DNA from 2 places in the Cupriavidus sp. GW823-FHT07B10 genome. Region 2 is predicted to be linked to the other one. Evidence: predicted binding sites of a transcription regulator. Region 2 holds the regulator's gene; the other holds the start of a gene.
What was found. The regulator FNR, encoded in region 2, switches genes on or off when oxygen is low (the NO sensors DNR and NnrR bind a similar motif). The targets are predictions, from matches to a motif close to TTGATNNNNATCAA.
Positions count from the first base shown of each region.

Region 1 (3,257 bases), on a different contig from region 2:
GCGCAATCGCCGTCCGGCGCCGCAGGCCGCGCTGCTCGGCGGCAACCGCAAGCCGGCGCGCTGAGCGGGACAGGCTGACACCATGCACGCGTCCGACACCCCGGCCGACCCCGGCGTTCCCTACGCCGGCCTGACGCCGGAGCTGATGCTGGACGCGCTGGAAGGCGCCGGCCTGCGCCCCGACGGGCGCCTGCTGGCGCTCAACAGCTATGAGAACCGCGTCTGGCAGCTGGGCATCGAAGATGCCGCGCCGGTCATCGCCAAGTTCTACCGTCCGGGCCGCTGGACCGATGCGGCCATCCTGGAAGAACACGCCTTCGTGCAGCAACTGGCCGATGCCGAGATCCCGGCCGTGCCGGCCATGGTGCTGGCACCGGGCGCGGCTGGCACGCTGCTGCATCACGCCGGCTTCCGTTTCGCGGTATTCCCCCGCTGCGGCGGCCGCGAGCCGGCGCTGGACCGTTCCGACACGCTGACCTGGCTCGGCCGCTTCATCGGCCGCATCCACGCGCTGGGGGCGACGCAGCCCTACCAGGCGCGCCCGGCGCTAAATCTTGAAACCTTCGGCGTTGCCCCACGCGACTGGCTGCTCGCCAGCGGCTGCATTCCCGCCGACCTGCTGCCCGCATGGCAATCGGTGGCCGACCTGGCGCTGGACGGCGTGCGCCGCTGCTATGAGCGCGCCGGCGAGGTGCGTCTGCTGCGCACCCACGGCGACTGCCATCGCGGCAATGTGCTGTGGATCGGCGAGGACGACGCGCGCGGCGGCACCCATGGCGCAACGGGCCCGCATTTCGTTGACTTCGATGACAGCCGAATGGCGCCGGCGATCCAGGACATCTGGATGCTGCTCGAGGGCGACCGCGCGGCCATGCAGGACCAGCTGGCCGACATCGTTGCCGGCTATGAGGACTTCGCCGAATTCCAGCCGCGCGAACTGTGGCTGGTGGAAGCGCTGCGCACGCTGCGGCTGCTGCACTACAGCGCCTGGCTCGCCAGCCGCTGGGCCGACCCGGCCTTTCCGGCCGCGTTCCCTTGGTTCGGCACGGCGCGCTACTGGCAGGATCGCATCCTGGAACTGCGCGAACAGGTGGCGCTGATGGACGAAGCGCCCCTGTGGGGCGCCTGAGGTCTACCGGTCGGCGCCGCCAGGGCGCCGGTTTTCCACTACTTTGCTCAACCCTTCTTTTCCGGCGCCTTGACCAGCAGCACCGGGCACTCGGCCTGCGCCAGCACGCGGCCTGCGACTGAACCGATCACCGCATCGAAGAACGAACCGCGGCCATGCGTGCCCATCACGATGGCCGCGGCGTCGACCGAGCGCGCACAGGCGACGATGCGCTCCGGCGCGAAGCCGTGCAGCGGGTGCCGCTCGAACGGCACCTTGGCTGCGGACAGGATCTCGCAGACCGTCGCCATGGCCTTCTCGCTGGCCTCCTTGTGCCAGTCATCGATGGTCTCCTTGCTGACAAAGGCGCGCACCTGGCCGCTTACTTCCGGCGCTACATGCACGACATGCACGGTGAAGCCGCTCTGCAGCAGCTTGCCTTCGGCGATAAAACGGGCCGCGGCGTCGCTGAAGGCCGAACCGTCGGTGGCGAGCACGATATTGGTCATGTTGGAAATCTCCTGGATGGGGGCTGTCGGCAGGCGGTGCGCCATGAGGCGGCACCGCCATCTGGAACCATCATGGCACCTAGTGTCCTGCCAGGACCCGATTTAGATCAAGTCGGATCGGATTTATCCGATTTCGCCGTGCGATAGCCGGCCGGCTGACGGATTCCGTCAAGCCGGCTGAAGCATTTGGCCATTGCCCCGTCAACGCCGTGGCGCGTAGCATGCTCCCGAGCCCCGCGGCAGGCATTCGCACGTCCGCGCTGCCGCAGGCACGGCCCATCCCATACCAATTCAATGCAAGCTGTCCCCCGGCCATGGCCCGGGCGGGCGGCGATTCCGGAGACGACGATCATGAGTGAGCGTGGCAACCTGCTGCCCCTGCGCGGTATCAAGGTGGTGGAATTCGAAGGCATCGGCCCCGGCCCGTTGTGCGGTGCGATGCTGGCCGGCCTGGGCGCCGAGGTCACGCTGGTGACCCGGCCGGTCGCGCCGGATGCCCGCCGCATCCTGCGCGGCCAGCCCGTGCCGCCTGAGATGGAGCTGGAGCACGGCAAGCGCGTGGTGCAACTGAACCTGAAGTCTGCGGACGACGTGGCCGCCGCACTGGACCTGGTGGCCGGCGCCGACGCGCTGATCGAAGGGCTGCGCCCGGGCGCGATGGAGCGCCTCGGCCTGGGCCCGAAGGCGTGCCATGCACGCAATCCGCGCCTGGTCTACGGGCGCATGACCGGTTGGGGCCAGACCGGCCCGCTGTCGCAAAGTGCCGGCCACGACCTCAACTACATCGCGCTGACCGGCCTCTTGTCGATGGCTGCGCGCGAAGGCTCACTGCCGATGGTGCCGCCGACCGTGATGGGCGATGCCACCGGCGCGCTTGGCCTGGCATTCGGCATCACCAGCGCCATCCTGAGCGCGCGCGCAAGCGGCGAGGGCTGCGTGGTGGATGCGGCCATCACCGATATCGTCGCCATGCTGGGCTCGCTGGTGCAGGTGTCGCGCGCAGCCGGCACGCTCGGCGGCCCGCAACCGAGCCCCTTCCACGATTCGCCGTTCTATGACGTTTTCCCTTGCGCCGACGGCCGCGCCATCACGCTGGGCGCGCTCGAGCCGCAGTTCTACCGCGAGCTGCTCGAGCGGCTCGAGCTGACCGACATCGACCCCGCCACGCAGTATGACCGTTCCCAGTGGCCCGCGGTGAAGGCCCGCATTGCCGCTTGCATCGCAGGCAAGTCAAGCACTCACTGGGAGGCGTTGCTGGGCGGCACCGACGTGTGCTTTGCGCGCGTGCTGACCCTGGACGAGGCCGCGCGCCATCCGCACAACCAGGCACGCGGCACGTATCGGCTGTGCCGGCAGGGCGAGCGCGAGGTGCCGCGTTCGGCGCCGGCGCCGCGCTTCCTGCCCGCGGGCACGGAATGACCTGGGGCCGCGGCACCGATGCCGCGGCCTCTCGAATCGGCTTGATCGGTTCGGCTACCATGCGGCATCCACCCAGACCGGAGACCCATGCCATGGCCGAACCCAGCCTGCAGCAACTGGTGACGGAGTTCGCCTGGGGCACGGTCTGGACTCGCGACGGCCTGGACCGCAAGCAGCGCAGCCTGGTGTCGATGCTGATTGCGCTGAACCGGCCGCAGGAG
Region 1 covers NZ_JBXAGS010000001.1:535,373-538,629, forward strand. Annotated here, with positions in the region: gene AC1Q6V_RS02630 (DEAD/DEAH box helicase) at 1-64, shown strand, start outside; gene AC1Q6V_RS02635 (serine/threonine protein kinase) at 83-1,129, shown strand; gene AC1Q6V_RS02640 (universal stress protein) at 1,177-1,617, opposite strand; gene AC1Q6V_RS02645 (CaiB/BaiF CoA transferase family protein) at 1,969-3,036, shown strand; gene AC1Q6V_RS02650 (carboxymuconolactone decarboxylase family protein) at 3,033-3,257, shown strand, end outside.
Region 1: the regulator FNR is predicted to act here: its motif matches at 1,715-1,728, upstream of AC1Q6V_RS02640 (universal stress protein).

Region 2 (3,257 bases):
GATGCTGTTCTACGCGTTCGCCACCTGGGGCAATGCGGGCTTCATGCGCGAGCAGGTGTGCAAGTACATGTGCCCGTATGCGCGTTTCCAGAGCGTGATGGTGGATCGCGATACCTATGTCGTGACCTACGACGTCGGCCGCGGCGAGCCGCGCGGAAGCCGGTCGCGCAAGACCGACCACCACAAGGCGGGGCTTGGCGACTGCGTCAACTGCAGCATCTGCGTGCAGGTGTGCCCGACGGGCATCGATATCCGCGATGGCCTGCAGTACGAGTGCATCGGCTGCGGCGCCTGCATCGACGCCTGCGACCAGGTCATGGACAAGATGGAATATCCGCGCGGCCTGATCCGGTACACCTCGGAAAACGCGATGCGCAAGGGCTTGTCCGCGGCGGCATCACGCAAGCGCCTGCTGCGCCCGCGCGTGGTCATTTATTCCGTGATCTGGGTGGCGTTGCTGGCCGGGTTCATGGCTTCGATCGCGCTGCGCACGCCGCTGAAGGTCGACATCATCCGCGACCGTGGTGCGCTCGGCCGTGAAGTGGAAGGCCGCTGGATCGAGAATGTCTATCGCCTGCAGCTGATCAACACCACCGAAGCGCCGATGCAGATCAGCGTGCGCGCCGACAGCGACGAACTGAAGAACCTGACCGTGGAATACGACAAGCAGGCCGAATCGCTGGCGCCGACGTCCAACCGGTTGCTGCCGATCCGGATCCGCGTGCCGATCGAGGCCGCGGCGCAGGGCACGCACAAGATCAACGTGACGGTGACGAGCGAAGGCACGGAGCGGGGGCATGCCGAAATCCGGCAATCCACCAGTTTCATCGTGCCGCGCGATTTGTGAAGCTAGGTCGTCAAGATGAAGGGGGCAAGATGAGTCAGCAAGGCAATCCGTGGTGGAAGGAGCCGTGGCCGTGGCTGTTGATGAGCGGCCCGCTGGTGGCGATGGTGGCGTGTGGCGTGACGATCTGGCTGGCATCCACGCATCCGGACATGCCGGTGCAGGGTGCAACGCGCCATGGCCTGGTGGTCGAGAAGGCCGACGCCGCGCCGCCCAAGGCTGCCGCTGTGAGGCAGCCATGAGGTTGCGCTGGCTGATGTGGGTACTCTGGCCGGCGTTCCTGATGGCCGGGTTCGCGACCGCGACGGTGTTTTCGGTGGTGGATCCCGGTGACCTGAACTTCTTCGGCCAGCCGATCGAAGCGTCCCGCGAATCGGTCTACACCGTTGGTTTCCTGATGGCCTGGGTGTTCTGCGCGTTGTCCAGCGGACTGACGCTCTACACCATGCCGACGCGGCTCAGCGATACCGACGAACTGGAATAAGCGGATCGGTGTGAGGTCTGCGCTGCCATGTCCGCATGCGGTACCTGGCAGCGCCTTGGCCGCTTAGCAGGAGCGGCTGTAGAGCTGCTTGATGCCGTCGATGTCCACGAGCTTGACGTGGCGCTGGCGAATCTGGATCAGGCCGGCTTCGGCAAAGCGGGAGAACAGGCGGCTGACGGTTTCGAGCTTCAGGCCCAGGTAGCTGCCGATCTCTTCGCGGCTCATGCGCATCACGAACTCGGACGCCGAATAGCCGCGTGCCGACAGGCGCTCAGAGAGGTTGATCAGGAAGGCGGCAAGCCGTTCCTCGGCGCGCATCGAGCCCAGCGTGACCAGCATCAGTTGGTCATGCGTGATTTCCTTGCCCATCAGGCGCAGGAACTGCTGCTGCAGCGACGGCAGGTCTGCCGACAGGGACTGCAACTCGCTCATGCGGACCACGCAGACTTCGGTGTCCTCCAGCGCGGCGGCATCGGAGGCATGCTGCATCTCGCCCAGCCCGTCGAGACCGACAATTTCGCCGGGCAGGTGGAAGCCGGTAATCTGCGAGCGGCCGTCTTCAGTGGTGACGTGGGTCTTGAGCGTGCCAAAGCGCACGGCATAGACCGCGGTGAGCGGATCGCCCATGCGATACAGGGTTTCACCCTTGTGCACACGGATGCGTTCCTGAACCAGCGTGTCCATCTTGGCGAGGTCTTGCTGCGACATGCCGACCGGAAGGCACAGCTGCCCCATCGCACAGGTGGAGCAGCGTGGTGACATCTCGGTAATGGGAATGGAGGTGAGCAATTGGAACCTGCTAGAAATGGCAGCGAGGGCGCGATAACGGCATTTTACCGTGCGATGTGATGTGGTAGGGAGTGAGAATTGACACTTGGCGTACTGATCAGCGTTTTTCTGCTGGCTTTGCTGGGCGGGGTCCACTGCGCCGCCATGTGCGGCGGCGTGGCGCTGGCCGTGGAGCAGCGTCACGGCGCGGCGGCGACGATCAGTCTGGTGCCCAGCCGTGCCGCCTGGCTCGGCGAGTTGCTGATAATGCACCTGGGCCGGATCTCGACCTATATGCTGCTTGGGGCCGCGCTAGGCGCGGTCGGTGCTTCGGCGTGGAAACAGGACTATCTGCCGGTGCAGCGCTGGCTGTTCGGCGCGGGCAGCGTCATGCTGCTGTGGTCGGGCTGGCGGTTGCTGCGCGGCAACACGTTTACCGTCGACTGGCTGGAGCGGCTGGCGTCGCGTGCCAGCGCAGCGGTGGCGCGCCGGCTGGGTGGCGTGGCACGCGGCATGCCGTCCTTTGTGCGCGCACGCGGCGGCCTGGCGCGGAGATACGGCGTGGGCCTGGCGTGGGGGCTGGTGCCGTGCGGCATGGTCTATGGGGCGCTCACGCTCGCGCTGCTGGCGGGCAATGCGGCGTCCGGCGCACTCGTGATGGGCGTGTTCGGGCTCGGCACACTGCCTAACCTGCTGGTGCTCTCCGGCCTGTCAGGCTATTTGCGTACGCTGTCGCGACGTCCCGGCGTGCGCCTGGGGGCCGGCCTGGCGGTAATGGCGTTCGGCGGCCTTGGCATTGCGCGAGCGGTGCTGTTGCCACATTCGCTGGCCGAGCATGGATTCTGCCTGGTGTTCTGAGGCGCCGGCGCTGCGCCGGCAACGGATGATGGTTGCAGGCGGGGGCGGGAATGCCATACAATCGCCAACATTGCGGTATCGCGCGGTGTCTTGTGAGCCGCGGTAAGCAGCGGGCGAGCAGCGCCAGGCGGCCTTCATACCAGAAGGTGAGTTCAGGGCAGGGGAAGCGGAAGGTTTTCGATGCCCGTCCCGTCCCCACAGTCCATCCGGTTCAAAAGATCTGGTTCAAAAGTCCGGCTGGCACTGCGGTGTTGGCGATGCCGGCCTTGCTCCCGATACCCGTTTTTCTTGCGTCCGAGGCCT
Region 2 covers NZ_JBXAGS010000021.1:84,609-87,865, forward strand. Annotated here, with positions in the region: gene ccoG (cytochrome c oxidase accessory protein CcoG) at 1-847, shown strand, start outside; gene AC1Q6V_RS29750 (membrane protein) at 877-1,086, shown strand; gene AC1Q6V_RS29755 (hypothetical protein) at 1,083-1,328, shown strand; gene fnr (fumarate/nitrate reduction transcriptional regulator Fnr) at 1,392-2,117, opposite strand; gene AC1Q6V_RS29765 (sulfite exporter TauE/SafE family protein) at 2,196-2,954, shown strand.